DNA from 3 places in the Providencia stuartii genome. Region 2 is predicted to be linked to each of the others. Evidence: predicted binding sites of a transcription regulator. Region 2 holds the regulator's gene; each other region holds the start of a gene.

Region 1 (10,836 bases), 2.1 Mb from region 2:
TTAACGAAGTCTATTCGTGAATTAGAGGCTTCTTTAGGCGCAAAATTGTTTATTCGCAGTAATCAAGGGATCTATCTGACGGAAAGTGGAGAAAGTTTTTTGCGTCGTGCCAGTATCATTCTTGAAGAGTTACGTGTCGGGCAAGAAGAGATACAGCAGCGTATAGGCTTATCCAGCGGCACGATTAATATTGGGGTTGCAGGCAGTATTGCGCGTTCAGTGATGCCAAAAGTGATTATTCAATTCCATCGTGACTTTCCAAATATCAAAATTCGGATTATGGAAGGACAACTCTTGACGATGTTACCTCAGTTACGCCAAGGTGAGCTCGATTTCACTGTAAATACGTATTATCCCGGTAGCCTAGATGCGGAATTCAATTTTGAACGTTTAATGAGCAAGGAATACAAGGTGATCATGCGTAAAGATCACCCAATGAAGCATGCCACCTCATTAGAGCAGCTCACCCACTGTGATTGGACGATGCCAACACCGAAAGGCACTTACTATAAGCAACTGTCTGAAGTGTTCTCTAGGATGGATAAACCGATGAGCTTTAGTGTGACATGTGAAACCTTGATCGGTTGTATGAGTTTAGTGGCGCAGAGTGATTTCTTGACGATAGTGTCTATCGATACTATTGATGACCCTCTATTTGAACAACAATTCATTGCGCTCGATCTCGCTGAAAAGCTTCCTTATGCGACTTTTGCTCTTGTACGGCGACGAGATCATACGTTATCGCCAGCAGGTGAACATTTGGCGAGATTATTCCGTATCTACTGTCACGATAGAGATGATGGTCACGTGTATTCATAAAAAACAAAAAATAATCTGTAATTAGGGCTGTTCAGTTGTATGAATAATGATTAAAGTGAATTTAGTTAATAACAACGAGGAAACGGTATGCTGTATATCTTCGATATGGGTAATGTGATTATTGATATCGACTTTAATCGTGTATTTGATAAATGGTCAGAACTCAGTGGAATACCGTCTGAGCAAATCAAGTCGCGGTTTACTTTTGGGAATATCTTCCAACAACATGAATGTGGCAAAATCTCAGATATCGAATTTGCAGAAATGTTATGTGAAGAACTTGGCATTACACTCAGTTTTGAAGAATTCGCGGAAGGCTGGCATGCGATATTTATGTCAGTAAGACCAGAAGTGATTGATATCATGGAACGCCTTCGTGAACAGGGGCATCGTGTGGTTGTTTTATCTAACACTAACCGCCTACACCTTGATTACTGGCCTGAACATTATCCTGAAATTGCAGCTTCCTCAGACTTTTTATACTTATCTCAAGACCTGGGGATGCGCAAACCTGATCCAGCTATTTACCAATATGTTCTTGAATCTGAAGGATTTGATGCAGCTGATGCTATCTTCTTTGATGATGTCGAGGACAATATTAAGGCTGCCGAAGCATTAGGTATTAAAGGTGTCCATGTCGTGAATAAAGACACGGTACCTGAATATTTCCGCACTTATGACTTCAGTGCTGAAGTCGAATAATTGATGAATTATCACCATGGAGTAACCTAAACTGTTACTCCATATTTTTGTCGAGTTATCATGATTGCATTAATACAGAGAGTCGCTCATGCAGCAGTGGTTGTTGATGAGCAGGTGGTTGGTCAAATTGATTCTGGGTTACTTGTTTTGCTCGGTGTTGAAAAAGATGATGATGAACAAAAAGCAAAACGGTTGTGTGAAAAAGTACTTGGCTATCGGATTTTTAGTGATGAACAGGGAAAAATGAACCTGAATGTTCAACAAGCGGGTGGGAGCTTATTAGTTGTCTCTCAATTTACATTGGCAGCTGATACTAAAAAAGGAATGAGACCTAGTTTTTCTGGGGGAGCTGAACCTACGCGGGCTGAACAATTATATGAATATTTTGTTGAGCAAAGTCGCCAACAAGGTGTGATCACTGAAACAGGGCAATTTGCCGCGGATATGCAAGTCAGCCTGACCAATGACGGTCCTGTGACTTTCTGGTTGCAAGTCTAATTCTACTATTAAGGGGGAGACTATGTACCATCTGCGTGCACCGAAAGATGAAGCGGAATTTGATGCTTATTACCAGTTCCGCTGGGAGATGTTACGTAAACCCTTTAATCAACCATTTGGTTCTGAAAAAGATGGTTATGATCTTACCGCTTACCACCAAATGGTTGTTGATGATAAAAATCGTATCTTAGCCATTGGTCGGCTTTATATTAATGCCGATAACGAAGGCGCGATTCGTTTTTTAGCGGTGAATCCAGCAATGCAAGGAAAAGGGCTGGGTAAACTCATTTTGATGGCGTTAGAGTCAATTGCGCGGCAAGAAAGTGTCAAACGTATTGTGTCGAGCGTCCGAGAAGAAGCGGTTCCCTTTTTTCGTAAGATAGGCTTTGAAAGCCGAGGTCTGATTGCCGGTGAGCTCAAAACACCTGTTCGTCACTATTTAATGATCAAACCGATCGAGACACTTGACCAGATCCTTCATCGCCCTGATTGGTGTGGAGAGTTACAACAAGCTTGGTATAAATATATCCCATTAAGTGAAAAAATGGGGGTTCGAATTGAACAATATACAGGGCAAAAGTTTATTACCACTATGCCAGAAGCTGGCAACCAAAACCCTCACGAAACGATTTTTGCAGGAAGCCAATTTTCGTTAGCCACCCTGACAGGTTGGGGATTGATTTGGTTATTAATGCAAGAGCATCAACTCGGTGGTGATATTGTATTAGTGGATGCCAATATTCGTTATAGCAAGCCAGTGAGTGGTAGACCCACCGCTATTGCGGATATGTCGCAAATGAGTGGTGACCTTGACCGTCTTGCGAGAGGGAGTAAAGCAAGGGTAAAACTTGAAGTGACAGTGAGTGGAACTAACGGCGAGGCGGGGGCCGTTTTTAGCGGTGTGTATATGGTGTTACCTGTTGAGAAAACAGTAAAGTCACTGTAATGCCTTTCGTATATACTGATTTTAAAGGCAGGCCAAGCGTGATCGCTGGCCTGCCTTGTTATTTATTGAGTAATCAGCGCGGGAATTTGCTCATTTGTTGGCAAAATATTCGTGGGAATAGCGTCGGGAGCCGTAGCAGGAGCGGGCTGAGGCTCCATCGGTGAGGCCTCATTTTCAACTGATGAGGTGACGACGCCTTTCACAACGGTTCGATACATCTGTTTCCCTTGTAATGGTATTGCCACTAATTCACCATTTAAGCTGCTAGCTAATGATGGTGCTAACAAGTCACCTTGCAATGAGGCATCAAAATCACCCACGATTTGAGATGGGAAGCCTTGCCAACCCCATTGATTTAAAGCGGAAAGCTCAATATTAGTCCCTGAGGCTCGGAGTAAAAAGGGGATTTTTTTAGGGGATTGCTTGACTAATAACCCTAACTTCACCAGCCCTTTGTCTGTGCTTGTAGTGAATGAAGCCGCAGCAGAACTTTGACCACTTTGGCGTAAGTCCATATAAGGCCGACGTATCATAACTTGATTGATGGTTCCACTATCGGCATTAAAGGTGGCCTTGCCACTCCAAATCCCCCATTGTTTTTGTTTAATAAGGCTGACGTCTTCTATTTTGCCGCTCAGTGCCGTGAATTCGAATGGGAAACTAGGGGCAATATTCATCAATAAAGACTGCGATAAGGTAAATTGTTTGATCGTTAAGCCGGATAACCAATCAGGTGAGGGTTGGCTGAAGAAATGTAGCCAATTTTCAGGCAAGGTATATAAAATACCGGCTAATTTGCCGTCATTGAGTGTCAGCGTTTTATTATTACGTTGCCATACACCATTAAGGCTAAATACCCCTTTGTAATAATAACCTGAAAGTTTCTCGATATTGAGGTTATCGCCTTGAAGGTTGAGATTGCCAATCAGCGTATCAAGTTGTTGATCATTAATAACGAGTTGATTAATGCTGAAATTAATATGACTTTCTGGGCTACTCCAACTACTTCTGACCCAGTCAAGGTGGTCGATTTCAGTATTGAGCCCTGAAATTGCCCAATCTTTTCCTTGGATATCCACATTAGTGAGAGCGACATTTTTCAAGGACACTGTACGGTGACTATTGAGAGCCTGATTTAATGAAGCAAAGGGAATATTATTTTGCCAACCAACTTTGTCCATGACTAAAGAATCAACTGTGATGGTGCTGTCCGTTAACACCTTTCCTGAGCCTTTAATATAACCATTATTGAGGTAGCCACTGGCTTGAGTAAATTCAGTAAGATTTTTTTCGAGCTTACCGGTGACTGCAACCGTTTTTAATGGTAACTCATTAATATTCAATTCTTTTGTGGTAAATCGAAAGTCTCCGTAGCCGAAAGGATGGTTAGTCGTGGGGTGCCATGGTGTAATGCCACCCGTAAAGCCAAATACGTTGAACTTATTATTTGCTTGATTTAGTTGAATACGGCTATTTTCAAATTGCAGGATATTGGCATTTAAAGGTATTGGCGTGGCAGTCTCTACAGAGGAGATATCTAAATTCCCTTCGGTGATGACTAATCGACGAATGGCGGTGCCACTCAATAAATTACGCCAGTTTATATCAACAATCATTTGCTTAGCATCCAAAGTCATATCTTTATGACGTGACACAATGTTGACGTCTTGAAAGATAAATTCTCCAGCATTGGCAAACTCATGCCCCATGATACCCACTTTAATATCATAATCAGTGAATTTACTTAACAACTGACTGGCATAGGATGCACCCCAGCGTGTTTGCAGCCCAGCGTAAGTAAATATAACCACTAATAACAACAGTAGTAAAAGGGTCGTGATGAGCTTAGTTAACCACCTCATGGTTTATCTGCCTCTCCATATATTGGATTGTTTGGATGAAAGCGCTGCCGGGTAAATGACTAAGATAGAATACAGAATAACCGCCAGTGTATTCAACTCTGGCGGTAAATGATAGGTTACTTTTCGTGAGGGAAAATTAAATTCAGAATAATTGCAGTTAAACCGCCTGCCGCGATACCGGATGAAAATAAAGTTTTCAGCCAGTCCGGCGCAAACTGTAAAATCAACGGCTGCTGCGAAACCCCCATTCCGACGGCAAGGGATAATGCAATAATCATGATCGCTCGACGATTAAGTGGTTCACGGGAGACAATACGTACGCCAGATGCCGCGATGGTTCCGAACATCACAATTGTTGCTCCGCCAAGTACAGGCTCAGGGATCTGTTGTACAAAACCGGCAACAGCTGGGAATAACCCTAATAAAACAAGCATTAACGCTACGATATAGCCGACATAACGGCTGGCGACGCCAGTAAGCTGTATCACCCCATTATTTTGACCAAAACAGGAGTTAGGGAAAGTATTGAAGACGGCAGATACCATCGAGTTCAAACCATTCGCTAAGACGCCACCCTTAATTCGCTTCATATAGATTGGACCACGTACCGGCTGTTCTGAAACATCGGATGTTGCCGTAATATCACCAATCGTCTCTAAAGAGGTCACCATAAATATTAGCATCAGCGGAATTAACAGATTCCAATCAAACGACAACCCATAATAAAACGGCTCAGGTATCGTTATCATGGATTGTTCCGCGTTTGTCTCTTGAGCTGTAGGTAACATATCTAACCACCAAGCAGCAATATAACCAATTGCCATGGCGATAACTAAAGAGGCAACACGCAAGTAAGGATTTTTTTGACGGTTAAGTAAAATGATAACAGCCAACACAATACCCGCTAGCAATAAATAATCAGGGGAACCGAAAGTATTATCAGAAATTGCGGTATGACCACCACCAATAGATGTTAATCCGACTTGAATGAGTGATAAACCAATTATCATGACAACAACACCCGAAACGAGAGGAGTAATTACCCGTCGTGCTAAATGTAGGAAGCGAGAGAGTACCACCTCAGTGAGCGCTGCAACCAGTAGTGTGCCAAAAAGTGCCGCCATCATCGAAGGAATATCAGCACCACCTTGTTTAAGTGCAACCCCTCCCATAATCAAAGGTGCAACAAAGTTAAAGCTTGTACCTTGTATTGAGAGTAACCCCGACCCCACAGGACCCCATGCTCGGATCTGTATTAAAGAGGCAATACCAGAAGCAAATAGAGACATGCTAATAATACGCTGAGTGTCATGCGCTGGAAGCCCCAATGATTGGCAAATGAGCATTGCCGGGGTGATCACTGCAACAAACATCGCTAAAAGATGCTGTCCAGCTGCAAATAATGCTTGGGGGAGAGGAGGTCGGTCTTCTAATCGGTAAATGAGTTCACTTTTAGGTGCGACGTCAACAGCCTGTTTTTGAGATACTTCGGTGGTCATTTTGGTCTTTCTCTGCCAACAAAAAAAGCATTGTAAAGCGACTAATTTAAAAAGCAATCGTTTGCGCGAAAAATATTTCTTCATTGTTAGATAAGGAATGTCACATTTTTATATGTTTTAACTTGTGTTTATCGCCAATTTTTTTTCTAATTCAGTTACCTGCTTTTGGCGTTTTAAGGAAGAAATTAACGTCTTACTAGTTTTAAATAATATTAACAACAGACGAGGTACATAAATGTATCATCTCGATGTCTACGGTACGCTTGTGGCAGCTACCCTTGTGCTATTGCTCGGACGTAAACTTGTAAAAACAGTTCCTTTCCTAGAGAAATATACTATCCCTGAGCCTGTTGCAGGCGGGTTGCTGGTCGCTTTTAGCTTATTAGTGATCAAGCAAGTATTCGATTGGAGCTTATCTTTCGATTTATCATTACAAGAACCGATGATGTTAGCCTTCTTCGCGACAATCGGTTTAAACGCAAACTTAGCCAGCTTGAAGGCTGGTGGTAAGGCACTCTTTATTTTCATCTTTGTGGTTGTAGGCTTACTGCTAGTACAAAATACGGTTGGTATTGCCTTAGCGGAATTACTTGGTCTTGATCCTCTTATGGGGCTGCTTGCTGGTTCGATTACCTTATCAGGTGGTCACGGTACCGGAGCTGCATGGGGTAAGATCTTCACTGAAAATTACGGTTTCCAAAGTGCAACTGAAGTTGCGATGGCATGTGCAACATTTGGTTTGGTACTCGGTGGATTAATCGGCGGTCCAGTTGCACGTTTCCTGATCCGCAATATTCCTACGCCAGGTACTGGGGATGATGATAAAGATGTCCCTACTGCTTTTGAAAAACCGCAATCAGGCCGTATGATTACTTCGATGGTACTGATCGAAACGATTGCTATGATCGCGATCTGTTTAATGGCAGGTAGCTATATTGCAGAGTTATTAGCGGGCACAGCGTTTGCTCTACCTAAATTCGTTTGTGTGCTATTTGTGGGCGTTATTTTAAGCAACAGCTTATCTATTGCGGGTTTTTATCGTGTATTCGACCGTGCGGTTTCTGTTGTCGGTAACGTGAGCCTTTCCCTATTCCTTGCGATGGCACTGATGAGCCTGAAACTTTGGGAACTGGCATCTCTAGCAATCCCAATGTTAGTGATCTTGGCTGTTCAAGCTTGTGTGATGGCAGGCTATGCCATTTTCGTGACCTTCCGTGTGATGGGTAAGAACTATGACGCAGCGATATTGGCGGCAGGTCACTGTGGTTTTGGTCTAGGTGCAACACCGACAGCAATCGCTAACATGCAGGCAGTAACGGATAGATTTGGTCCATCTCATCTTGCATTCTTAGTTGTTCCAATGGTTGGTGCATTCTTTATTGATATCGTCAATGCGATTGTGATCAAACTGTATTTAATGTTACCGGTATTTCCTTCAATAACGGGATAACAGATAAAAATAGATAAAGGTAAATAGCAGGTATTGCCGTGAATTTATTCACGGCAATTTTCGTTTATAGGGCACATAATAAATAATGAAATTAGCGCGATGTGTGTAACAGGCTCATCTGATGTAGCGCTGAAACAAGCTCATTTTCATAATGGTCAAGTGTTTCAGGGTAAGAGGTATCACTGTTGGAAGGTGAGAAATTAACCTCAGATAGCTTAATTTCTAAATGAGATTCTGTGGTACGCATATGAATACCTTGCAAAACTTGTTGCAACTGCTCCGCAGCTCTTCCACCACCTCGATTGGCATAACTGACCATTAAGGCAGGTTTGTTGTTCCACTCTTTATACAAATGGTCTATCGCATTTTTTAGTGCGGCTGGATAGCCCCAGTTATATTGTGGAAAAACGAAAATATAAGCATCGGCTTCAGCGATTTTTTTGCTCCAAGCAATGGTATGTGCTTGGGTATATATTCCTTCGGCGGGGAGATAGGGCTCATCATCCATTGGTAAATGCCAATCTCTGAGATCAAGGATTTCAGTTGGATAATTTTTCGCAGCGACATCCTTGACCCAGTGCGCTATCTGAGGTCCTATTCGTGCTTGTCGAACACTACCAATTAAGATTTGTATCTTCATGTTCCACTATCCCTTGTTGTTATGGCTTTTAATTTTTACAAAACGTATTAAGGTCTTTATAGTGCTACGATTGCATTAAGCTTGGCTGTATTGCTCGCGTTCAGGTAGCCACCTTTCAATAATCAATTTGGCATTTTCAGGATAGTTCTGCTGAATATGGCGCGCGATACGTTGTACTTCAGGCAACATATGCTGATCTCGCAGTAAATCAGCGACCTTAAATTCAGCATTGCCGGTTTGGCGTGTTCCTAATAATTCCCCCGGCCCCCTGATTTCCAAATCTTTTTGAGCAATGACGAAACCATCGTTACTGTCGCGTAATACTTGTAAACGTTGTTTGGCGACATGGGTTAACGGTGTTTTATAAAGCAGTACACAGTGAGAGGCGATAGCACCTCGACCTACTCGGCCTCGTAATTGGTGCAATTGAGCTAGCCCTAGTCGTTCTGGATTATCAATAATCATTAAACTTGCATTAGGAACATCAACACCCACTTCGATAACGGTAGTTGCAACCAGTAGCTGAATCTCATTATTTTTAAATGCCGTCATCACACTCTGTTTTTCGGCGGGTTTCATTCTTCCATGCACGAGAGCTACTTTTAATTCGGGCAATGCTAATGATAACTCTTCGCTCGTCGCTTGTGCTGCTTGCGCTTCTAAAACATCAGAATCATCAATTAAAGTGCAGACCCAATAGGCTTGGCGGCCCTCATCAATACAGGCTTGCCTGACACGTTCAATAATATCTTTACGCCGAGTATCGGGAATGGCCACTGTCGTAACAGGTGTTCGCCCAGGAGGCAGCTCATCAATGATAGAGGTATCCATATCAGCATAAGCGGTCATTGCCAAAGTTCTGGGGATCGGTGTGGCAGTCATAATTAATTGGTGGGGGTGAAACCCTTGTTGTTCACCTTTTTCACGTAAAGCGAGGCGTTGATGCACACCAAACCGATGTTGCTCATCAATGATAACCAAACCAAGAGTTTTAAAGGAGACATGCTCTTGAAACAGGGCGTGAGTCCCAATGACCATGCTCACCTCACCATTTGCAATGGCATCTTGCTGCTGCTGGCGCGCTTTACCTTTTTGCTTGCCAGCAAGCCAACCCACATTGATCCCGAGAGGTTCAAACCATAATTTAAAATTATTAGCATGTTGCTCAGCCAAAATCTCGGTTGGTGCCATCAAAGCCACTTGTTGACCATTTTCAATCGCAGATAAAGCCGCTAATGCGGCAACGAGTGTTTTTCCTGAGCCAACATCCCCTTGAATTAAACGCATCATCGGTGCATCTTTGACAAGGTCTTGTTCTATTTCGGTAACCACGCGATTTTGAGCGTTGGTTGGGGAAAAAGGTAACTGGGCTAAAAATTGTTTTTTGAGTTTGCCGTCCAGTGTCATAGGCTGAGCATAAAGGCGTTGATTGCCTGCACGGATCGCCAACATACTTAAATGATGTGCTAAAAGCTCTTCGAGTATTAAACGTTTTTGAGCGGGATGCTGACCTTTTTCTAGCTCACTTAAGGCAACGTTAGGTGGTGGAGTATGTAATAAGCGAATTGCCTCAGGAAGGCTGATTAAACCACGGCTAAGTTCTTCAGGTAATAGTTCTTTGATCTGCCCGTTATCTAATAGCGCTAACGCTTGCTCAATTAATTTCCTCAGTGTTGCCTGCCTTACCCCTTCTGTTGTGGGATAAACGGGGGTGAGGTTCTCTTGGAGAGAAATATTGGTCGTATCTTGAGAGACTTTATATTCAGGGTGAATGATTTCTGGACCAGTATTGCCACGACGCACCTCGCCATAAGCAATAACATGGCGACCTTCTGCAAGGCTATTTTTCATTGCTGCCGAAAAATTGAAAAATCGTAGAGTTAAGTTGCCTGTTCCGTCGGTGATAAGACTAGTCATCATGCGCTTACGGCCAAAGACGACCTTAGTTTGTAATACTTCCCCTAAAATAGTTGCGGTTGTACCTGGCAATAGGTCACGAATTTGGTAAAGACGCGTGTGATCTTCATAACGAAGAGGGAGGTGTAATAATAAATCTTGAACAGTATTTAGCCCTATCTTACTTAGTTTTTCAGATTGGCTAGCCCCAACGCCATGTAGCGTGGTCAATGAAATCGTATCAAGTAGGCCACTGTTCATTGTTTCTCCCTTAACCTAGCTGCTGTTTTTTCATTTTTTCACTTAGCTGCATTTGTGCCCACCAAGACGCATCGGCTTCTATCTCTCCTCGTTCATTGATATAAGGCCGTGGTAAGCCTTTACGCTTGGCAACCTCTGCAAGAACGGGATAGCCGCCATCAAATAGCCACTCTTGCTGCTCTTGCTCTGAAAGTTGGCTTATTTCGCGGGAATACATACCAGCAAGTTGCCTTTGGCGCTGTGCTTCATAGAGAATCAGTGCC
Region 2 (10,836 bases):
GCAAATTTAGAACCAACAGCTTTAGCCTTCACCGGTATTGATCCCACTAACCCATTACGTGGTGCAGTTAGTGAATACGACGCTTTGCACGCTATTTTTAAAATGGTACGCAAAGGGATGAAAGCTACCGATTGTAATCGAGCCATTATTGTTGCTCATAATGCGACATTCGATCATAGTTTTGTCATGAATGCAGCTGAACGTGCAGGCTTAAAACGTAATCCATTCCACCCATTTGCCACATTCGATACTGCGGCATTAAGTGGTCTGGTTTTCGGACAAACGATTTTAGCGAAAGCTTGTGTGACAGCGGGTATTCCATTTGATGGCAAGCAAGCTCACGGGGCCTTATATGATACGAATCGTACCGCACTGTTGTTCTGTGAATTAGTAAATAAATGGAAAAAGCTAGGTGGTTGGCCACTCGCAGAGCAAGAGTAACCCCGCCCCCCTTAAGCCCCTTAAGATACAAAAAAACCGCATTAGCTTAACCTATGGGGCTAATACGGTTTTTTAGATTTACTCGGCGTTCTTAACTAAGCAGATACTTACTCCGCACGAGTCTCATCCGCAGAGCGATACTTATCAGCAGTTTCTTTAATCAGTGACTGGAGTTCACCGCGCTGATACATTTCCATGATGATATCGCAACCGCCTACTAGCTCACCATCAACCCATAATTGTGGGAAAGTTGGCCAATTAGCGTATTTTGGTAGTTCTGCACGAATATCTGGATTTTGCAGAATATCGACATAAGCGAAACGTTCACCACAAGCAGATAAAGCTTGAACTGCCTGAGCAGAAAAACCACAGCTAGGGAGCTTAGGAGAGCCTTTCATGTACAGAAGGATTGGGTTTTCTTTAATTTGGCGCTCGATTCTTTCAATTGTCGTCATTTTTACTTCCTTAGAACATGGGTGCTGATTTGCAGTCAGTCGCCATCGTCAGCCATTTTCTCAACGATGGCGACTAAGCTAGAATATTTGACCGGAATGTTAAAACGTGATTGTTTCATACAATATGCCAGTTTTACAGGGGTATTACTATAGCACTCCAAGCTGGAAAAAGGGATTTTTTCTAGAATCCCGTTTTAAGTTACACGAACTTGCTTCAGCAAGGCAGAAAAGCGCGATCTTAAACTCTATTGATTAAGATAATTATCTCTATGATTTTAAGGTGTTTTTGTTGAAAAAATTTGGTAATATATGACGCAGAATATCCATGCCTATAACTCGGCAAGCATCTCATGCTATTATTAATCTATTAAAGAATAAGCAAGACCGCATGAACGTTCGGTTCGTGTATAACTCATAGCAAGATATACGTATTAAATTATTTGCTCACTTTTATGAGCACCACACCCATATGTGTTGTTTTAAACGCAAACAAGGAGTACGCAATGTCATTTGAACTTCCCGCTCTACCTTATGCTAAAAATGCGCTAGAACCTTATATCTCGGAAGAAACCTTAGAGTATCACTATGGTAAACACCATAATACCTATGTTGTTAATCTCAACAATTTAGTCAAAGGTACGGCTTTCGAAGGTAAATCACTGGAAGAGATCATCAAGACTTCAGATGCGGGTATTTTTAATAACGCCGCACAGGTTTGGAACCATACTTTTTACTGGCACTGCTTAGCACCAAATGCGGGTGGAGAACCAACCGGTAAAGTTGCTGAAGCCATTAATAAAGCTTTTGGTTCTTTCGCTGAATTCAAACAACAGTTCACAGATGCTGCGATTAAAAATTTCGGTGCCGGTTGGACTTGGCTGGTTCAAAAAACCGATGGCAGCTTAGCTATTGTGAATACATCAAATGCGGCAACCCCTATCTCTGGTGATGATAAACCTATCCTCACTGTCGATATTTGGGAACACGCTTATTACATTGATTACCGTAATGCGCGCCCTAAATACCTAGAGAACTTCTGGGCCTTAGTCAACTGGAAATTCGTTGAAGAAAACCTCGCTTAATCATTTTCTTTAGAGAATAGCTAAAGGGCGAGTCAATACTCGCCCTTCTTAATTTCACCTTTAATTAAACAGTAAAATTAAAAAATATGTACTGCAAAAGCAATGATCACAGCCAAAGAACCTAACGCTGCTAATAGTCCAAATTTAAAATCTGTATCCATGAGTCCCTCTCATCATAACGAACAGTTAACCAGCAAAATAACCATAACTTATACATGGTTAAATAAGTATGACATGACGATTTATAAAAACCAGTGTCTATATCACAGGTTATAACATCAATTATTTCTTTTGTTTTTGCGCTAGATCAGACAAAATCGATAACTAATCGCTAAATTATTGCCAGTTAAGGCACTATGCCTCAATATGTAGGTAATATTAGGTAATTTTTTAATAAGAATTCATAACAAGACCGATTATTGGTCAGGAGTTTTTTTTTCCCATGGCAACGATTAAAGATGTGGCGAAGCGCGCTGGCGTCTCCACCACAACCGTATCCCATGTAATAAACAAAACGCGCTTCGTAGCTGATGATACTAAAGCGGCTGTTTGGGCTGCGATAAAAGAACTCAACTATTCACCGAGTGCTGTTGCTCGTAGTTTGAAAGTTAATCATACAAAATCAATTGGCCTACTCGCGACATCAAGTGAGGCGCCTTATTTTGCTGAAGTGATTGAGTCAGTCGAGAATAGTTGCTATGAGAAAGGTTATACCCTTATTTTATGTAACTCTCATAATAACTTAGGTAAGCAACAAGCTTACTTACAAATGCTTGCGCAAAAGCGTGTTGATGGGCTACTCGTCATGTGTTCTGAATATCCCGATAAACTAATCCATATGCTGGAAGATTATCGCAATATTCCTATGGTCGTCATGGACTGGGGCACTTCCCGTGGTGATTTTACCGACAGTATCATTGATAACTCTTTTCATGGCGGTTACCTCGCAGGTCGTTATTTAATTGATCGGGGTCACCGTGACATCGGCGTGATCCCTGGCTCTTTAGAACGCAACACCGGTATTGGTCGACTGACGGGTTTTAAAAAAGCCATGGAAGAAGCGAAAGTGACTTTACGTGATGAATGGATCGTGCAAGGCGACTTTGAACCAGAATCTGGTTATAAAGCAATGATGCAGATCTTAAGTAATAAGCAAAAACCTACTGCCGTGTTCTGTGGCGGTGACATTATGGCGATGGGCGCAATTTGCGCTGCGGATGAGATGGGATTGCGTGTTCCTCAAGACATTTCTATCATTGGCTATGATAATGTGCGCAATGCGCGTTATTTTACTCCCGCGTTGACGACTATCCACCAGCCTAAAGAGCGTCTAGGCCAGATGGCATTCGCTATGCTGCTTGATCGTATTGTGAACAAGCGCGAAGATGCACAAACGATTGAAGTCCATCCTCGCCTAGTTGAGCGTCGTTCTGTCGCTGACGGACCATTTATTGACTACCGTCGTTAATTAAGGCGCTAACCATTCGGCGTTGAGTGTTTCACTATCCCCAAGATATTCAAGTAACCAACTCAACGCCGGTGATGTATTCTTTTCCACCCACGTTAGACAGCAAGGACTCGGAGGGAATGGCTGAGATAGCTGCAATTGGGCTAATTTCCCCTCATCACAAAAGGGCTTTGCTCGGTGCTCAGGTACCATGCCAACACATAAGCCATTAACAAGACATGTCATACCATTTTCCCAAAATGGCACCACTAAACGCCGCTGATTATCTAATGCCCATGTATCTCTTTTCGGCAAGTTACGTGAGGTATCTTCAAGGCATAAACTTGGGTATTCGCGCATTTGATCGTCTGTCAATTTTCCTTTTAGCTGCGCCAGAGGGTGGTTTGGACTGGCCACACAACGCCATGACATAAACCCCATATCACGAAAACTATAACGCTCTCCGATGGGTGAAGCACGCGTCGCACCAATCGCAACATCAACACGCCCATCGGCGAGTGCATCCCATACGCCGTTAAACACTTCAGGATGAATATATAATTCGATATCAGGAAAATGACGATAGAAATCTAAGATCAGTTGCTCTGTTCGCTGAGGTTTGACAATACAATCTACCGCGATACTAAACTGCCCTCGCCAACCATTTGCTGCCTGTTGACATTGGTGACGCGTTTGTATCATTTTTTTGATAACGGAGCGACTTTGCTTGATGAAAATCTCCCCTGCCTCAGTTAAGGCAACATCGCGGTGACGACGTTCAAAGATAGGTACAGCAAGCCATTCCTCTACTTGCTTAACCGTATAGCTAATTGCTGAAGGAACACGATGCAGTTCTTCCGCAGCGCCACTAAAACTTCCCGTTCTTGCAACGGCATCAATAACTTCTAGAGCATGAGCTGACCACATAATGATACCTTTCAAAAATTTTGATAGCAGATTCCAAATATTACCGTTTCACAATGTAAAAATACAACCTATAAAATAGAGTCTCTGTTAACAATTATGTAAATTCTGGATAAGTAAGCTTCCATGACAAATTCTGCGACAAAAAACTCCCCAGGCTTTATGCTTTACCTTGCTGGTTTGAGTATGCTTGGTTTTTTAGCCATCGATATGTACCTGCCTGCATTTGGTTCAATGCAAACGGCATTAAACACTTCTGAAGGTGCGATTAGTGCTTCTTTGAGCATTTTCTTAGCTGGTTTTGCCTTTGCACAACTTTTGTGGGGGCCATTATCTGACAAACTGGGACGCAAACCGATATTGATCGCAGGTTTATCGTTATTCATTGTGAGCTGTTTAGGCATTTTATGGGTAACGGATGCGACTCAACTCCTTATTTTGCGTTTTTTACAGGCGGTTGGCGTCTGTAGTGCGGCTGTGCTCTGGCAAGCTCTGGTCATTGACCGCTATGATGCTGCGAGCACTCAAAAAGTCTTTGCTTCGATTATGCCTTTAGTGGCTCTTTCTCCGGCTTTAGCACCGTTATTAGGTGCATGGGTTCTTGAACATTATGATTGGGAAATTATTTTTATTGTCTTAATGGCTGTTGGTATTTTATTGTTAATTCCAACCCTGTTATTGAAAAAGAATCCTTCAAAAGACATGACGGTGGATTCCCATGACCAAGAATCTATTTCGTTTTTAAAACTACTGGGTTCACGTATCTATAGTGGTAACGTGTTAGTCTACGCTTCATGTAGTGCGGGTTTTTTTGCTTGGTTAACAGGTTCACCATTTATTTTAAGAAATATGGGTTTTAACCCTGCTGATATTGGTTTGAGCTACATCCCACAAACGCTAGCATTTATTATTGGTGGCTATGGCTGCCGTTTTCTATTAATCAAAATTCGTGCTGAAGTATTATTTCCATTACTGTTGGTCGGTTATGCGGTGAGCATGTCGATACTCTTTTTGATGGCGATATACACAACACCGAGCCTCACCATGATCTTAATTCCATTCTGTTTTATGGCAGCAATGAATGGGGCGTCTTATCCAATCGCGGTGTCAAAAGCACTCAATACCTATCCACAGGCTAGCGGTAAAGCCGCTGCATTACAAAATGCTTTGCAACTTGGTTTATGTTTTTTAGCCAGTTTATTGGTTTCAGCGTTACCTTTCGATCCTTTATTATCGACAACCGGTGTCATGGCGGTGACCATCATACCGATGGTTATTGGTTATTTTATGCAATATACAAAAGATTGCACCAAACAGACTAATGAAAGAACAAGTTATCAGAATTAACAACCTGTTAACTCATCAGCCACTGCTTTGTCGTGGCTGATTTCCTCAAAAAACCCTCTTCCGACCATCTTTCTATGATTATCCACACCTTATCTGATACTCTAATTCAGTGTTATCGTTTAAAATTCTCCTTTTTTACCAAAAGTGACATTTTTCGCCATTGTTAAATAAAATTATCACTTCTATACTCGGATAATACTTAGTCCGAAGTGATTTTTGAGTTAATACGATATTCATGGTTTAAACTCAGGGCGCGACGGTATAAATGCGTTCCTGTCTTTGTGAAGCAATTCTTCGCAATCCTACACCTTCAGCAAGCTGAAATTCTATCTCAAAAACCTTCATCTCAAGTTGGAGAGCATATGAGCACTTGTGTAGATGAAACCAAAACTAAAGTTTCTAATTGGCAAAGAATCGCAGAATCTTTATTAAATCAAGCTGGAATTGAAATAAACGGCTCTAGACCGTTCGACATCCAAATACATAATACTGATTTTTATAAAAGGGTTCTGCAAAAAGGTTCTCTCGGTCTAGGCGAGAGTTACATGGACGGTTGGTGGGACTGTGAACGCTTGGATATCTTTTTTTATAAAGTTTTAAAAGCCAAGCTTGATACAAAGCTGCCAAATAACCTCACAGATATCATGAAAATCGCCATGGCGCGCCTACGAAACTTGCAAACAGAGAAACGCTCTTGGATTGTTGGGGAAGAACATTATGATTTGGGAAATGATCTTTTTACCCTAATGCTAGATCCTTATATGCAATATTCTTGTGGCTATTGGAATCATGCAACGACACTTGAGCAAGCACAAGAAAATAAATTAGATTTAATCTGTCGCAAATTGCAAATTGAGCCGGGTATGCGTCTGTTAGATATTGGATGTGGATGGGGTGGCCTAAGTGCTTATGCTGCACGCCATTATGGCGCATCTGTTACCGGTGTTACCATTTCTAAAGAACAACAAAAATTGGCTCAAGAACGTTGCGCTGGCCTAGATGTTAATATTATTTTGCAAGACTATCGCGAACTAAATGATAAATTCGATCGTATCGTTTCTGTCGGTATGTTCGAACATGTTGGACCTAAAAATTATGCAACCTATTTTGATGTAGCACGCCGCAATATTAAAGACGATGGCTTATTTTTGTTACATACCATTGGCTCTAATAAAAATAAGGTAAATGTCGACTCATGGATCGGTAAATATATATTCCCCAATGGCGTACTTCCTTCCATTCAAAATATAGGTCAATCCAGTGAAGGAAAATTTGTCATGGAAGATTGGCATAATTTTGGTGCTGATTATGACAAAACGCTCATGGCTTGGTATGAGCGCTTTTTAAATAGCTGGCCTGAATTAAGCGAGAATTATACGCCTCGCTTTAAACGTATGTTTAGCTATTATTTAAATTCCTGTGCTGGTGCTTTTCGAGCCAGAGATATTCAGCTATGGCAAATTCTCTGGAGCCCCAATGGGGTCAGCGGCGGAATGAGAGTACCACGTTAATTAACCAAGCGAGTATTCTTTAAAACCGTCGTTAAGGCTCTATTATTGAGAAAAAATCTCTTGATAGAGCCTTAATTTCGTCGTGAGTATTAATTTATTAGTCTTTCGACTAAAAAACGTTATTATATGTTATCTTAATAACTCTTTACGTATAGACTATGCTCAAACAGTATTATCCACCAGCTGAATTGAATGGTTTTATTAGCTCCATCTTAATTTTTAAAAAATTTACTAAACCCATTAAAATTTTTCCTGGTACTGGCGCTGAGATTTGGATTTCCACCAAAGAGTTACATTTATCAACAGCACACCAACAACAAGTTAGCCAATATCAACTTGTCATTCCCCGAGTCGAGACATTTACAGCAAAACCGAATCAAGGAAAATTAATTATATTACGTGTGCGTCATGATGCGGTGCGTTTTTTACTGCCTCAACGTACCTTAGCTTATACGGATAATCCCACCTCGCTTGAGAGCATATGGTCAGAACCTTGGTATCAAAACTTAATCAATGCTTCTTTTAAAGAGCTATTAGAATGTTTTACTGTGACTAAGGCCTCAAAACAGCATCAATTAGTCGATGATATATTGGCTATTCTCTATCGCCATCCAAACAAAAAGATTAACGATATTGCCGATGAAATGGGATATAGTGCACGTTTTATCCAAAAAGAATTTGTCAAAGAATATGGGATCACGCCTAAAAGATATCAGATAAATTGCCGTTTAGAACAATTACTTAAAAGCATGCTTCACGAGCAAGATACCTATCGTTGGCTGGAAACAGGCTATTATGATCAGTCTCACTTTTACCGTGATTTTAAGCGTTATTTTACCATGACCCCGTCCGCCTTCTTAAAGTCCAGCTATTCGTTTTTTTACAATACAAAAGCCAAGTACCCTTTAAGATAGTTCTCAATACACATTAAGGAGAACGGAATGAGTATTGTTGTATATGCACAAATCACAACGGAAAATAAGGATGGGTATTTAACCAAGGATATTATCAAAAATTTAGCTAAATTAAGTCGACGTGAACAAGGGTGTATCAAATACGACCTCTTCACTAAAGATGATGGCTACATTGTTTTTGAAGAATGGGAAAGTGCTGATGCTCTTGAGATGCATAAAAAATCAGCGCATTTTAAACTGTTGGTTGAAGCTATTGAACGTGATAATGCAAGCATCTCGATTAATTTTAGTGAAAATTATCAATGCAAAGATTAATTAAGTAAGTTAATGGCAAGGGCTGCAAAGCGCCCCCTCACCGTTAACTTTTCAAACAAATAGGTTTTCACGCTAATGCATAACACCTTTAATTTGTTTGAATTTTTTAATGCTATAACCGCCGTTGATCTTACGGTGTTATAGCATTTTAAGTAAGCCTCACTGCCTACCCCGCTCGGGTATTTAACTATCGCTCTCTTGTGTAAGCGCTTCTTGGGCTTTCTTTTCTTGTTCTTTCTGCGCTAAAACCCTTTCCACTGTATCTACAATGGCTTGCGTTTGTGGGTCTATTTCTATATTCACTTTGTCCCCTAAGCGTTTTTTACCTAATGTCGTTCTTGCTAGGGTTTCAGGAATTAAATGAACACAAAAACGATTATTGATAACATCGCCTACCGTTAGGCTTATACCATCAATCGCAACAAACCCTTTGTGCAAAATATATTTCATCAGCGATTTGTCATAAATAGACAGCCAAATTTGATGGTTATCTTCTGAGGTGAAAATTTTGCTAATTTCCGCGGTCGTCACAATGTGTCCTGATACCACATGACCACCTATTTCATCACCATATTTCGCGGCTCTTTCGATATTAACGACATCGCCAACTTTCAATTCGCCAAGATTGGTCAGCCTTAATGTTTCCTTGATGAGATCAAAACTAACATACTCGCCATCTATTTTTGTCACGGTCAAGCAACAACCATTATGCGCAACTGAAGCGCCGGTTTCTAACCCGACAAGTAGTTCTGGTGTAAATTTCATCACATGGGTACGAAAATTCGCTCTTTCCGTGACCTCAATAATTGGGGCTGTGCCTTGAACAATACCTGTAAACATAATGATTCTCAGTGCTGTGAATTGATAGACTCAGTTTACCTGACATTTCTTAGAGATCTACCTAATTTGAGTGGTTTTATCTAACCTCGTAATGAATTCTTCTAGGCCATCACACTTGTCTATTAATGACTTTATTTGATATTCAGACTTGCGAGCCATTGGATTAAATTATTAAAAGAGTTAAAATATAACGTTGCTATTAACTATTTGATATATCAAAAATCATTAGCATTTCTTTTTCTAAATTCTATTAATCAGTGTTTATTACTCTAAAGGTGTATGCGTGCAGAAATATTTTACAGAAGCGCGTAGCTTGCTAGCTCTCGGCATTCCGATCATTCTTGCCCAATTTTCACAAACTGCAATGGGTTTTGTGGATACCGTCATGGCAGGTAGCGTCAGTGAAACTGAGATGTCAGCAGTTGCAGTCGGATTTTCTATCTGGCTGCCAGCTATTCTTTTTGGTCAAGGGCTATTAATGGCATTGACACCTATCGTCGCTCAGATGAATGGTTCCGGTCGCCGTAATTTAATTGGTAATCAAATTCAGCAGGGATTATGGCTCGCCTTCTTTCTTTCACTTGGCGTGATTTTTTTACTTTATAATAGCAAGTTAATCATCGGCAACATGCCACATATTGATGAAGAACTGGCAGATAAATCGGTTCGTTTCTTGCATGCCATTATGTGGGGGGCGCCTGGTTATTTATTTTATCAAGTGTTCCGTAGCCAGTGTGAAGGCCTGTCAAAAACCAAACCGGGGATGGTGATTGGTTTTCTGGGTCTAATGGTTAACATTCCGATTAACTACATCTTTATTTATGGCCATTTTGGTGCGCCTGCGTTAGGTGGCGTGGGTTGTGGTGTTGCAACGGCGTCGGTTTATTGGGTTATGTGTTTAATGATGCGTTGGTATGTTCGAAGAGCGCCGACACAACGTGATATTAGAGCGACCCAACGATTTGCGTCCCCTAACCCACAAATTATGAAACGTATTTTTGTATTAGGTGTACCTATTGGTTTAGCGTTGTTCTTTGAAGTGACATTATTTGCCATCGTTGCCTTGATGGTCGCGCCATTAGGTGTTGTCGCTGTAGCGGGTCACCAAGTTGCATTAAACTTCAGCTCAGTGATGTTTATGTTCCCATTGTCATTAGGCATTGCAGCGACGATTCGTGTTGGCTATAACCTTGGGCAGCAATCCACTGAAGCCGCCAAAGTCTCCTCTTATACCAGTTTGGTTGTTGGGTTATTAGTCGCTTGTATGACGGCGATCCTCACTGCAACCTTACGTGAACCTATCGCCTTAATGTATAACAAGAGTCCTGAAGTCGTCGTACTGGCTTCAAGCTTAATGCTATTTGCAGCCATTTATCAGTTATCGGATTCAGTACAAGTTATCGGTGCAGGTATCCTACGTGGCTATAAAGATACTCGTTCTATTTTCTTTATTACTTTTACCGCCTATTGGATTTTAGGGTTACCTATTGGGTATGTGCTCGCTTTAACAGATATCCTATTGCCAGCGATGGGGCCTCAAGGTTTTTGGATTGGCTTTAT
Region 3 (10,836 bases), 1.1 Mb from region 2:
TTCTGGTAAGGCGGCCTCTACCAGCGAAACTGATAACCGTCCTTGGCTTAATGAAGAAATAGCCAGAGCCAAGGTTGCCCCTGCCATTCCACCACCAACAATAATCACGTTCATGTTGTATTTATTACCTTATTACAGCTTATTTAAGCATTGTTAGCTGCGGCCATTAATGCTTCTATTTCATCAGGGTCCTTCACCACTAAATCGGTCAAGTTTTCATTACCCGTTTCGGTAATCACAATGTCGTCTTCAATACGAATACCAATACCGCGATATTCTGGTGGTACATCTGCTTCAGGCGCAATATACAGTCCAGGTTCAACCGTCAATACTATTCCAGGTTCTAGAATGCGATCACGGTCAACGCCATAGAATCCAACATCATGAACATCTAACCCCAGCCAGTGGCTTAAACCATGCATAAAGAATGGGAAGTGTGCTTTGTTTTCGATCAATTGATCGACATCGCCATGTAAAATACCCAGCTCCACTAAGCCTTCCACTTTAATTCGAATGATTTTTTGTGTCACTTCATGAATGCTGGTACCAGGGCGATACAATTCTAAAGCGGTATTTAATGCTTTAAGAACGATATTGTAAATCGCTCGTTGTGGTTCAGTAAACTTACCATTTACAGGGAATGTACGGGTGATATCGCCTGCATAGCCATCAAACTCGGCCCCCGCATCAATTAACACCATTTCCCCATCTTTCATTTCACATTCATTTTCGGTGTAATGCAAAATACACGCATTTTCGCCACTACCAACAATCGAATTATACGATGGAAAACGTGCACCATGACGCGTAAATTCATACTCCAGCTCGCCACAGAGTTGATATTCATACATGCCCGGCCGACACGTTTTCATTGCACGAATGTGCGCTAATGCGGATATCTCACCAGCCTTACGCATCACGGCAATTTCAGCTTCTGATTTAAATAGACGCATTTCATGTACCAAAGGACGCCAATCAATGATTGTCTGTGGAGCTCGTAAGTTACGACGCCCCCCTTTGCGTAAAATATCGAGCGCGCCGAAAACTAACTTATCGGCATATTCAAATTCGCCTTGTGCATGATAAATGACATCAAGGCCATTTAATAATTGATACAGTTGCTCTTCAATTTCATCAAAAGGCAGTGCTTTACTGATCCCTAATTTTTCCGGCGCAGCCTCTTGCCCTAACCGACGACCAAACCAAATTTCTGCGGTCAGGTCGCGAACACGGTTAAAGAGAACGGTGTGGCTGTGTTTTTCATCACTTTTAATTAACAGTAAAACGGCTTCAGGCTCACTAAACCCCGTCAAATAAAGAAAATCACTGTGCTGGCGATACGGGTATTCACAATCCGCGTTGCGTTGAGCGACGGGCGCTGAAAAAATAATAGCGGCACTTGCTGGCTCCATCTGAGCCAATAATGCGTTACGACGAGAAATAAATTCCTGTTTATTCATACCGTTTCTGCCTTATTATCTAGACTGTTGAGTTGAACGTTATACCTTTCTATTTTAAGCATATAGACTCGCCATTCTTCAAGTTGCCTCAGTACTGACACCATACAACGCTTTGAATGACGATGACTTCGCAAACATCCTAAGCTTCTTTCGAGTGTCACCTAGCAACAAGAAATTAGAGTACAACGGCAAGCGCTTAATCTGTATCTGTTTTGCCTTGTAAAGCGCGATTTAGCTCAAATAAGCAAATAGACTTAACAAAGCCAGACAGTATTAATGAAGAATAGGTTTATTATTCGCCGCTGTTTGCACTTTTTTGCCTTCGGTGAAAGAGATATAGCAAAGCTGTACAGCGACTCTGACATACTCCACCACCTCTTCCAACGCCTGTTCAAGCTCTTCTTGGTCTTCATCTTCATCGTAACCAAGCATGCCGATATTACGTAAATCAGTGATCACTTCACTGACTTCTTTTTTATCCGCTAATTTAGGTTGCGCCACACCAATTCCTAGTAAGAAATGATTAACCCAACCCGCTAAAGCATCCGCATGATCAAATACAGACGCATTGTCATCAGGAAAAAGCATAGAAAAAGCAAATTCGCTTTCATCTAACACTTGAAAAGTCGTATCGTAGAGTTCACGTAGCGGTTGAGCAACCGCTTGAGGGAAGGCTAAACCGTCATTAGCCAAATCATGGACTAATGTCTGCCAGCCGCCATCGCGGCTACCACCGCAAATCAGCCCAGTAATTAAGCCATGAATTTCTGCGGCGGTAAGTGCGATAGAATATTGTTGGAGAAGATTGTCCAACGTTTCATAGTTTGGTAAAGATTTTTGTATAGACATCTGAATTCGTCATGTTAGCTAATCATTCATGATATGCTACCATCAAGGATGGTCGCTGTACCAGTAAGCTTTTGAACTGTATTTTGAATAAAGCAACCAATACTAGTGAAATAACATCTATTACTTTACGCCGAGCATTGTATTTGCGGCGAGTCCTATTCGTATGGAGGTATCATGTCCGCACAACCTGTTGACATTCAAATATTTGGGCGCTCAATGAGAGTCAACTGCCCTGTCGAACAAAAAGAAGCCCTGATTGCATCAGCCCAAGAACTTGAGCAACGCCTTCAAGATCTTAAAGATAGAAGTGGGGTCACCAACACAGAACAGCTTATTTTTATCGTTGCATTGAACGTGTGTCACGAATTAACACAAGAAAAGACAAAAACGCGTGATTATGCATATAATATGGAAGAGAAAATAAAAATGCTGCAACAAACCATTGAGCAAGCATTACATGATCAGGTGAAAATTACTGAGAGGCAGGTTATGCCTATCGGCTAAATTTGCTTAATAATCATACATTAGTATAAAAAAATAAACAAAAATGGGGTTGCTTTTTCAATCCAAACTCATACAATGAAGTACATAGAGTAACGATATGTACTCAAACAAATTTCTCTGAGATGCTCGTCAGTGGGTAAGTCCCCTGAGCCGATATTTCAAAAAAATAGAATGTGGTTATTGCGCTGGTGAGCACGCCTGATTCGCTCAGGAAGCCTAAAGGTTGCTAAACTGCGTTCACCTTGAACCAAGGGTTCAAGGGTTACAGCCTACAACGGCATCTTGGAGACCCTCATTTTTCTGTGACACTTCCCCCTGAGTTTACGTCTAGTACTACCATCTCGCACTCATTACGCTATACTTCCAACGCTTACTCACAAATTTATCAACCCTTTAATAATAATAGCGTTAATAGCCTCTGAGGTTGCGGATCTTATGGAAGATAAGTTATCAGTCATGCGTCAACAAATTCGCCAATCCGTTCGTCAATTACGCCGACAGTTGACTCCAGAGCAACAACAACTGGCCGCGAAAAAAATCGTACAGCAGACTTTATCTCACCCTAAAATTGCTCAAGCGCAGCACATTGCTTTGTTTCTTTCTTTCGATGGTGAGATCCATACCCAGCCCTTAATCGATGCACTCTGGCAACAGGATAAAAAAGTCTACCTACCTGTATTACACCCCTTTAGCCGTCATCATCTGCTGTTTTTAAACTATGCGCCAACGACGCAATTAATCAAAAATAGATTTAACATCGATGAGCCACCACTCGATGTCACTCAAGTGCTACCTATCAATCAGTTAGATATCATGATGATCCCATTAGTTGCCTTTGATGAACAAGGCCAACGTTTAGGCATGGGGGGTGGCTTTTATGATAGAACCTTAGCTAACTGGCAACAGAAAGGCTTTTACCCCATTGGTTTGGCACACGATTGCCAGCGCGTTCCCTTGCTCCCTGTGGCACATTGGGATATCCCGCTACCTGAAATTATTACGCCCCAAAAAATATGGCACTGGTGATCCAGTGCCATCATGTGTATTCAATCTCGTTGGTTAACGATTAATATAATAATCGTGCGCGGATCGTTCCCGGCAATTGTTTCAATTTAACCAAGATATCGTCAGCGTGGTCAGGTTGTTGAGTGATAATATCAATAACAACGTAACCTACGTTTCCTGAAGTACGTAAATACTGACCAACAACGTTAATATTATTTTCAGTAAATACTTGGTTAATGCTATTCATCATACCAGGACGGTTTTCGTGAATATGCAGTAAACGGTTAGTATCTTCTGTATGAACTGGCAGAGAAACTTCAGGGAAGTTCACCGCAGAAAGCGTCGAACCATTGTCTGAATATTTCGCTAATTTACTTGCGACTTCTAGCCCAATATTTTCTTGCGCTTCTTCCGTTGAACCACCGATATGCGGAGTCAAAATCACATTATCAAATTTGATTAGCTCACTAATGAAGGGATCATTCGGATCATTATTAGCAGCAGGCTCAGTTGGGAAGACATCGACAGCGGCACCCGATAAATGTTTACTCTCAAGGGCATCGGCTAAAGCAGGAATATCAACGACTGTTCCGCGTGAAGCGTTAATGAAAATAGCCCCTGGCTTCATCAATTCAAACTGCTCTTTTGCAAACATATTCTTGGTGCTCGCTGTTTCAGGCACATGCAAGCTGACCACATCACTCATGTTCAATAGCTCAGCCATTGAGCGCACCTGTGTCGCGTTACCGAGAGGCAGTTTATTTTCGATATCATAAAAATAAACATCCATACCAATGCCTTCAGCCAATATACCTAGCTGAGTACCGATATGACCATAACCCACAATCCCTAGACGCTTACCGCGCGCTTCAAAACAACCTTTAGCTTGTTTTTCCCAAATACCGCGGTGCGCTTTCATGTTCGCTTCAGGTATGCGACGTAACAATAACAGTAATTGACCAAGCACCATCTCAGCGACAGAACGGGTATTTGAGAACGGTGCATTAAAAACTGGGATACCGCGTTTAGCCGCAGCATCTAAATCCACTTGGTTTGTACCGATACAAAAACAACCAACAGCAACCAATTTTTCAGCTGCTGCAAAAATGTCTTCAGTCAGATGAGTACGGGAACGAATACCAACAAAACGCGCATCTTTAATTGCTTCTTTTAATTCTTCGTCCGACAACGCACTTTTGTGATATTCAATGTTGGTATAACCTGCTGCTTTTAAATTATCAACCGCGCTTTGGTGAACCCCTTCCAATAGTAAAAATTTAATTTTGTCTTTTTCCAAAGATACTTTGACCATTTACCCTACCCTATCATGCTTAAGATTTGTAACAGATGAACTGACCGTGTACCAACATAGCAAAAAACGGCACAGTATCAATACAATCGTTTGCCTAGCCCCTCTCACTAAACGCGATGAAAAAGAAGTAATATGGTAGAAAATCAGGGTGAGTAACACAAAATAAGGATTTTGCCTGCACTATAAGCATTAGTGTGAGATATATCACCAAAATAATCATAAATAAAAATTAGTGAAATTTTTTACGGGTCAGTGATACCGCTAAAATAGATAACAAAAATCCATGCCACATAAAAAATAAGCCAACCACATAATGGCTGGCTTATCTGATTGACGGCTAGGTAAGGCGATGACAATCAAATCATGATTGTCATGCTAATTTATTTAATGGTTTTAACACCGGCAGACGTTCCCATTAAAACAACATCAGCACCGCGATTTGCAAATAGGCCTACCGTTACAACGCCTGCTATCCCATTGATTTTATTTTCAAGAGCAACGGGGTCAACAATGCTAAGGTTGTGAACATCTAAAATAACATTACCATTATCTGTCACAACATTTTGACGATATTCAGGTGTTCCACCTAACTTAACAAGCTCTCTCGCAACATAGCTACGCGCCATCGGGATCACTTCAACAGGCAGTGGAAATTTGCCCAATACATCCACTTGTTTTGACTCATCAACAATACAAACAAATGTTTTAGAAATAGCTGCAACGATTTTTTCACGTGTTAAAGCCGCTCCACCACCTTTGATCATATTCATATGATGGTCAATTTCATCTGCACCATCAACATAAACATCCAGTGAGTCGACATCATTACAGTCAAGTACAGGGATACCTAATGATTTAAGCTTAGCGGTTGATGCTTCAGAACTTGATACCGCGCCTTCAATTTGGCCTTTCATGGTCGCCAGTGCATCAATAAAATGAGAAGCAGTAGAGCCTGTGCCAACCCCCACGATCGTACCCGGTTTTACGTATTCTAATGCTGCCCAACCTACTGCTTTTTTTAGTTCGTCCTGAGTCATGCCCATGCCTTCTATTATTTTTCACAAGTAAATAAAGTTTGTTGAATAAGCCTATTATATAACGGACCCTTAACAAGGTCAGCTTTGTTCGTTGTATTCTGTGATTCACACATTGTCATCAATATTACAGGAGTTCTGAAATAAAATATGGCATAGTGAGTAGTAGAATAACAACAAGGAGAATACCCCCTAATGAAGCGCCCTGATTACCGCGCGTTGCAAGCACTGGATGCTGTCATTCGTGAAAGAGGATTTGAGAGAGCGGCTCAAAAACTGTGTATTACACAATCTGCGGTTTCACAGCGGATCAAACAATTAGAAAATCTATTTGGTCAACCGCTACTCGTTCGAACAGTTCCGCCACATCCCACAGAGCAAGGGCAAAAGCTATTAGCCTTACTCCATCAGGTAGAATTACTCGAAGAGCAGTGGCTAGGTGACGAAAATGGGGGTTCAACGCCACTATTACTTTCACTTGCGGTCAACGCCGACAGTTTGGCCACATGGCTATTACCAGCCCTGAATCCTGTTTTAGGTAACACTCCCATTCGCTTAAACATTCAAGTGGAAGATGAGACGCGCACACAAGAGCGTTTGAGACGAGGTGAAGTCGTGGGTGCTATCAGTATCCAACCTCAAGCACTACCGGGCTGTTTAGTTGATAAGCTAGGTGCTCTAGATTATATCTTTGTTGCCTCTCCCGATTTTGCTAGCAAATACTTCCCTGAAGGGGTCACACGTTCATCATTGCTTAAAGCACCAGCCGTTGCATTCGACCACCTTGATGACATGCACCAAGCTTTTGTTCAGCAGAATTTTGGCTTATCACCCGGTAGTGTGCCCTGTCATATAGTGAACTCATCAGAGGCATTCGTACAATTAGCAAAACAGGGCTCTACTTGCTGTATGATCCCACATTTGCAAATTGCCGATGAATTAAAAAATGGTGAACTGATAGATTTAACACCGGGCCTATGTCAGCGCCGGATGCTCTATTGGCATCGTTTTGCGCCTGAGAGCCGCACGATGAAGAAAGTCACTGACGCCCTGCTCAAAACAGGACGTCAAATGTTAAAACAAGAAGATGAACTTTAGCGTTTTAATTCAAAAACCACATCAACTTGGTCATTAAAATCAATACTCTGCTGCTCATAGGTTTCATTCACATCTCTCTCTGGGGCAGCAGAGAGTGCCATTTTACCTCTGTAATTCATCACTGGTGCAGGATATGGTACCGCATCTGGCGCTCGATAATTTACGCTATATACAGGCCCTAATTGAACATTGAAGCCTTTCGCTAACGCATTCGCTTGTTCAATCGCATTTTTAATGGCTTTTTCACGTGCTTCATCGCGATATTGTTGAGGGTTATTAACACCGAACTGTACCGCATTAATTTCATTAAGGCCCGCTTTTAACGCGCCATCAAGAAGTGTATTTAATTGATCAAGTTTCGTCACTTTCACTTCAACAGAGCGAACTGCGGTGTAACCGACAATCGATGACTTTTGCGAATCTTTATCATATTCATATTTAGGCTGAGTGCGCACATTCGCGGCATTGATATCTTTTTTCTCGATACCATTTTGTTTTAAAAATTCAAAATACTCAGCGACACGCTTATCAACACCAGCCTTCGCTGCCGCGGCATCCTTTTCGGTCACTTCAACATTGATATTTAATGTGGCCATATCGGGTGCCGCTTTAATTACCGCATTACCTGATGTTGTAATATGTGGCCCTTCAGGAAGCGGATTAGCTTGTGCAATAGCTGGAACCGCAACACCAGCCATCATGGCCGCAAGAACTAGAGACTTTAACTTCACAGGACCTCCTAATAAATAATAATAAGAAAGTTGTAGTGACACATTATCTAGTCTACAACCCTGCCTAAACCTTAACACATCCTATGTGAAATTATTTTCGGATTAATAAGAAATTACCAATAACTTATCCCCTGTCTCGCTAATTGAAATGCGATGAACCACATGACCAGCCCAACAAAGAGATTAATGACCCGCTGTGAACGAGGTTTTTTTAATACAGGAGAAAACCAAGCTGCTAATAGTGACAAGGCAAAAAACCAACTAAAAGATGCGGTCAATGCTCCCGCGGTAAACCAAGGTCGTAGCTGGCTTTCTAGCTGCCCTCCTACACTACCTAACACCACAAATGTATCTAAATAAACATGAGGATTTAGCCATGTGACAGCAAATAGCGTTACCACCACTCGCCAACGACTAATGACCTTATTTTCTGCTTGAATAACCACATCATCGTGACTGATAGCTGTCCGAAATGCACCATAACCATACCAAACCAGAAATACGACACCAGCCCAAGTGATCAACTGCATTAACATTTCGGACTGACTCAATAACGCGCTTCCACCAAATACCCCCGCGACAATTAAAACGGTATCACTTAAAGCGCATAAAAATGCACTCATGATATGATATTGCTTGCGACTTCCCTGCTGTAAAACGAATGCATTTTGTGGCCCAAGAGGAAGGATCATTGCAGCCCCCAATAAAGCGCCTTGAATATAAATAGTAAACATGCATAAATTCCTAATAATTATTCATATTTTATACACGCAAATTCTAGCGAGAAAAAATTATTAGTGAAAATTATTAATTCTTATCGAACATTAGAAAAATTTATTTGGATAAATGAGTCAAAAACCGCAAGAAAGGAAGGAGAAAAGGTGAAAAAAATGAGCCAATCCAATGAATCAGCTCATTTCTAAATAGTCTGCTAATAATCTTATTCAGCAGAATCTTTTTTTACCGCTACTGGATTTTGTTGATGCACATGCACATCCATTTGTGGGAATGGAATACCAATATCGTGCTTATCGAGTGCACGTTTAAAATTCTCCATCAGATCCCAATAGACTGGCCACGTATCACCATTTTTAGCCCAAAAGCGGACTAAATAATTTAATGAAGAAGGCGCCATTTCATGCAGACGAATCGTCACACCCTTATCATGTAAAATACGGTCATCTGCTGCGACAATATCACCTAATACTTTTTTCACTAGGTCAATATCGGAATCATAAGCAACACCCACAATGATGTCGGTACGACGGTCAGGTTCGCGAGTTACGTTAATAATATTATCTGCAATAATTTTACCGTTCGGAATGACAATGATGCGGTCGTCCGCAGTTCTTAATGTGGTTGAGAAAATTTGCACATTTTGAACTGTCCCTTCTACCGCGCCGATTTGCACATATTCCCCCGCACGTAGTGGCCTAAAGACAACTAACAATACGCCAGCCGCAAAGTTACCCAGTGAATTTTGTAAAGCCAAACCAACCGCTAAACCTGCGGCACCCATAACCGCGATCACTGACGCTGTTTGAACACCAATTTTGCCAAGTACGGCAATGAAGGTAAACGCGATGATGGTATAACGCGCTATCGCAGATAAAAAATCACTCACAGTAGGGTCGATACCACGACCTACCATCACACGATGTAACCCACGCCCTACCCATTTCGCCACCATCAAACCAACAATAAGGATGATAATTGCGGAAACGATATTCACCGCATACTGAACTAACAGATCCTGATTAGCTGCAAACCAGTTGGTTGCGTCATTCAACGCCCCTGTAACATCATCAGTATTCATAGAGTCCTCTAAATTTAAATTAAATTACTTTGTATATGAAACAACCACATCTTCCAAACAGTTAATCCTATTCAGACGAATCATATCGCATCATTATTAAATAATAACGACAGTCTCCGAAATCAGACAATCAACCAAAATTAAAGTTTATTTCACTTTGTTTTCTAAAACAAATCGTCTGTATTCATTTAGCATGCTAATAAAGTCGTCAATACCACAAAAAGCGACACTTTCGTTATCATAATAACTCATGCCTTCTTCTAGTCCCTCGGTCTCAAAAGCTAATTGATTAGCACGGATCATCACTTCTTCATCATCCAATAATAATGTATATTCGTGACCGATCAGCTCCCACTGTTTTTCGCTTCCTTTGAGTAATGCGTAATTAGCCTCTATTTCATCCAATAAGCTTAAATCACCTTTAACTTCTTCATTAAGCCAATGGCCAATCGCTTCATGATCCATCGAAAACTTTGCCGATATCTCACCTGTTATGTCTTGAAAAAATTGGTACTCCATAATACACCTCGAAGCAGACTCTATTATTTATAATTATACCTCTAGTTAGATATTATTGTGTCCTCTTCACTGCGCATAAAAAGAAAATTATCGACAAAATCGGCAACATTGATACATCTTTGAGCATATTGATATTAGACTAAAATCACTTTGATAACAGACAGCCTATCTATTATCAAACAACAATCACCTATAAATAATGGTAGGAACTCACAGATGATTGACTATTTAGACCACCTCGTATTAACAACAACCGATCAAAATGCCTGCATTAACTTCTATACCTCAGTACTCGGAATGGAGCTCATCACCTTTGGTACACAGCGTTATGCGTTGCAATTTGGTCAGCAAAAAATCAACATTCATCAATATGGTAAAGAATTTGAGCCGAAAGCACACTTGCCCGTTCCTGGCTCTCTCGATTTATGCTTTATTAGCAAGACACCCATTGAACAGGTGATCAAACATATTGAGAAACAAGGGGTTAAAATTATTGATGGGCCAATTA

What was found. The regulator PurR, encoded in region 2, represses purine synthesis genes. The targets are predictions, from matches to a motif close to CANGCAAACGTTTGCNTG.
Region 1: a site for PurR is predicted at 6,377-6,394, ahead of gltS (sodium/glutamate symporter). Genes of this name have one in related genera too.
Region 3: a site for PurR is predicted at 5,210-5,227, ahead of serA (phosphoglycerate dehydrogenase). Genes of this name have one in related genera too.

The regions. Positions count from the first base shown of each region.
Region 1 is NZ_CP119546.1:281,246-292,081, forward strand. Features, by position in the region: gene P2E05_RS01205 (LysR family transcriptional regulator) at 1-819, shown strand, start outside; gene yihX (glucose-1-phosphatase) at 907-1,521, shown strand; gene dtd (D-aminoacyl-tRNA deacylase) at 1,582-2,019, shown strand; gene fabY (fatty acid biosynthesis protein FabY) at 2,042-2,965, shown strand; gene P2E05_RS01225 (AsmA family protein) at 3,028-4,827, opposite strand; gene P2E05_RS01230 (uracil-xanthine permease family protein) at 4,944-6,326, opposite strand; gene gltS (sodium/glutamate symporter) at 6,562-7,776, shown strand; gene P2E05_RS01240 (NADPH-dependent FMN reductase) at 7,868-8,416, opposite strand; gene recG (ATP-dependent DNA helicase RecG) at 8,492-10,573, opposite strand; gene trmH (tRNA (guanosine(18)-2'-O)-methyltransferase TrmH) at 10,584-10,836, opposite strand, start outside.
Region 2 is NZ_CP119546.1:2,610,040-2,620,875, forward strand. Features, by position in the region: gene rnt (ribonuclease T) at 1-441, shown strand, start outside; gene P2E05_RS11425 (Grx4 family monothiol glutaredoxin) at 549-896, opposite strand; gene sodB (superoxide dismutase [Fe]) at 1,400-1,978, shown strand; gene P2E05_RS21930 (YnhF family membrane protein) at 2,056-2,139, opposite strand; gene purR (HTH-type transcriptional repressor PurR) at 2,421-3,446, shown strand; gene punR (DNA-binding transcriptional activator PunR) at 3,447-4,352, opposite strand; gene punC (purine nucleoside transporter PunC) at 4,476-5,696, shown strand; gene cfa (cyclopropane fatty acyl phospholipid synthase) at 6,059-7,207, shown strand; gene P2E05_RS11455 (helix-turn-helix transcriptional regulator) at 7,366-8,121, shown strand; gene P2E05_RS11460 (putative quinol monooxygenase) at 8,149-8,436, shown strand; gene P2E05_RS11465 (riboflavin synthase subunit alpha) at 8,620-9,276, opposite strand; gene P2E05_RS11470 (MATE family efflux transporter) at 9,560-10,836, shown strand, end outside.
Region 3 is NZ_CP119546.1:1,516,015-1,526,850, reverse strand. Features, by position in the region: gene ubiH (2-octaprenyl-6-methoxyphenyl hydroxylase) at 1-114, opposite strand, end outside; gene pepP (Xaa-Pro aminopeptidase) at 144-1,460, opposite strand; gene P2E05_RS06540 (YecA family protein) at 1,734-2,309, opposite strand; gene zapA (cell division protein ZapA) at 2,484-2,813, shown strand; RNA gene ssrS (6S RNA) at 2,925-3,106, shown strand; gene P2E05_RS06525 (5-formyltetrahydrofolate cyclo-ligase) at 3,249-3,839, shown strand; gene serA (phosphoglycerate dehydrogenase) at 3,880-5,130, opposite strand; gene rpiA (ribose-5-phosphate isomerase RpiA) at 5,511-6,167, opposite strand; gene P2E05_RS06510 (LysR family transcriptional regulator ArgP) at 6,360-7,262, shown strand; gene P2E05_RS06505 (oxidative stress defense protein) at 7,259-7,993, opposite strand; gene argO (arginine exporter ArgO) at 8,107-8,727, opposite strand; gene mscS (small-conductance mechanosensitive channel MscS) at 8,934-9,809, opposite strand; gene P2E05_RS06490 (YacL family protein) at 9,957-10,328, opposite strand; gene P2E05_RS06485 (VOC family protein) at 10,545-10,836, shown strand, end outside.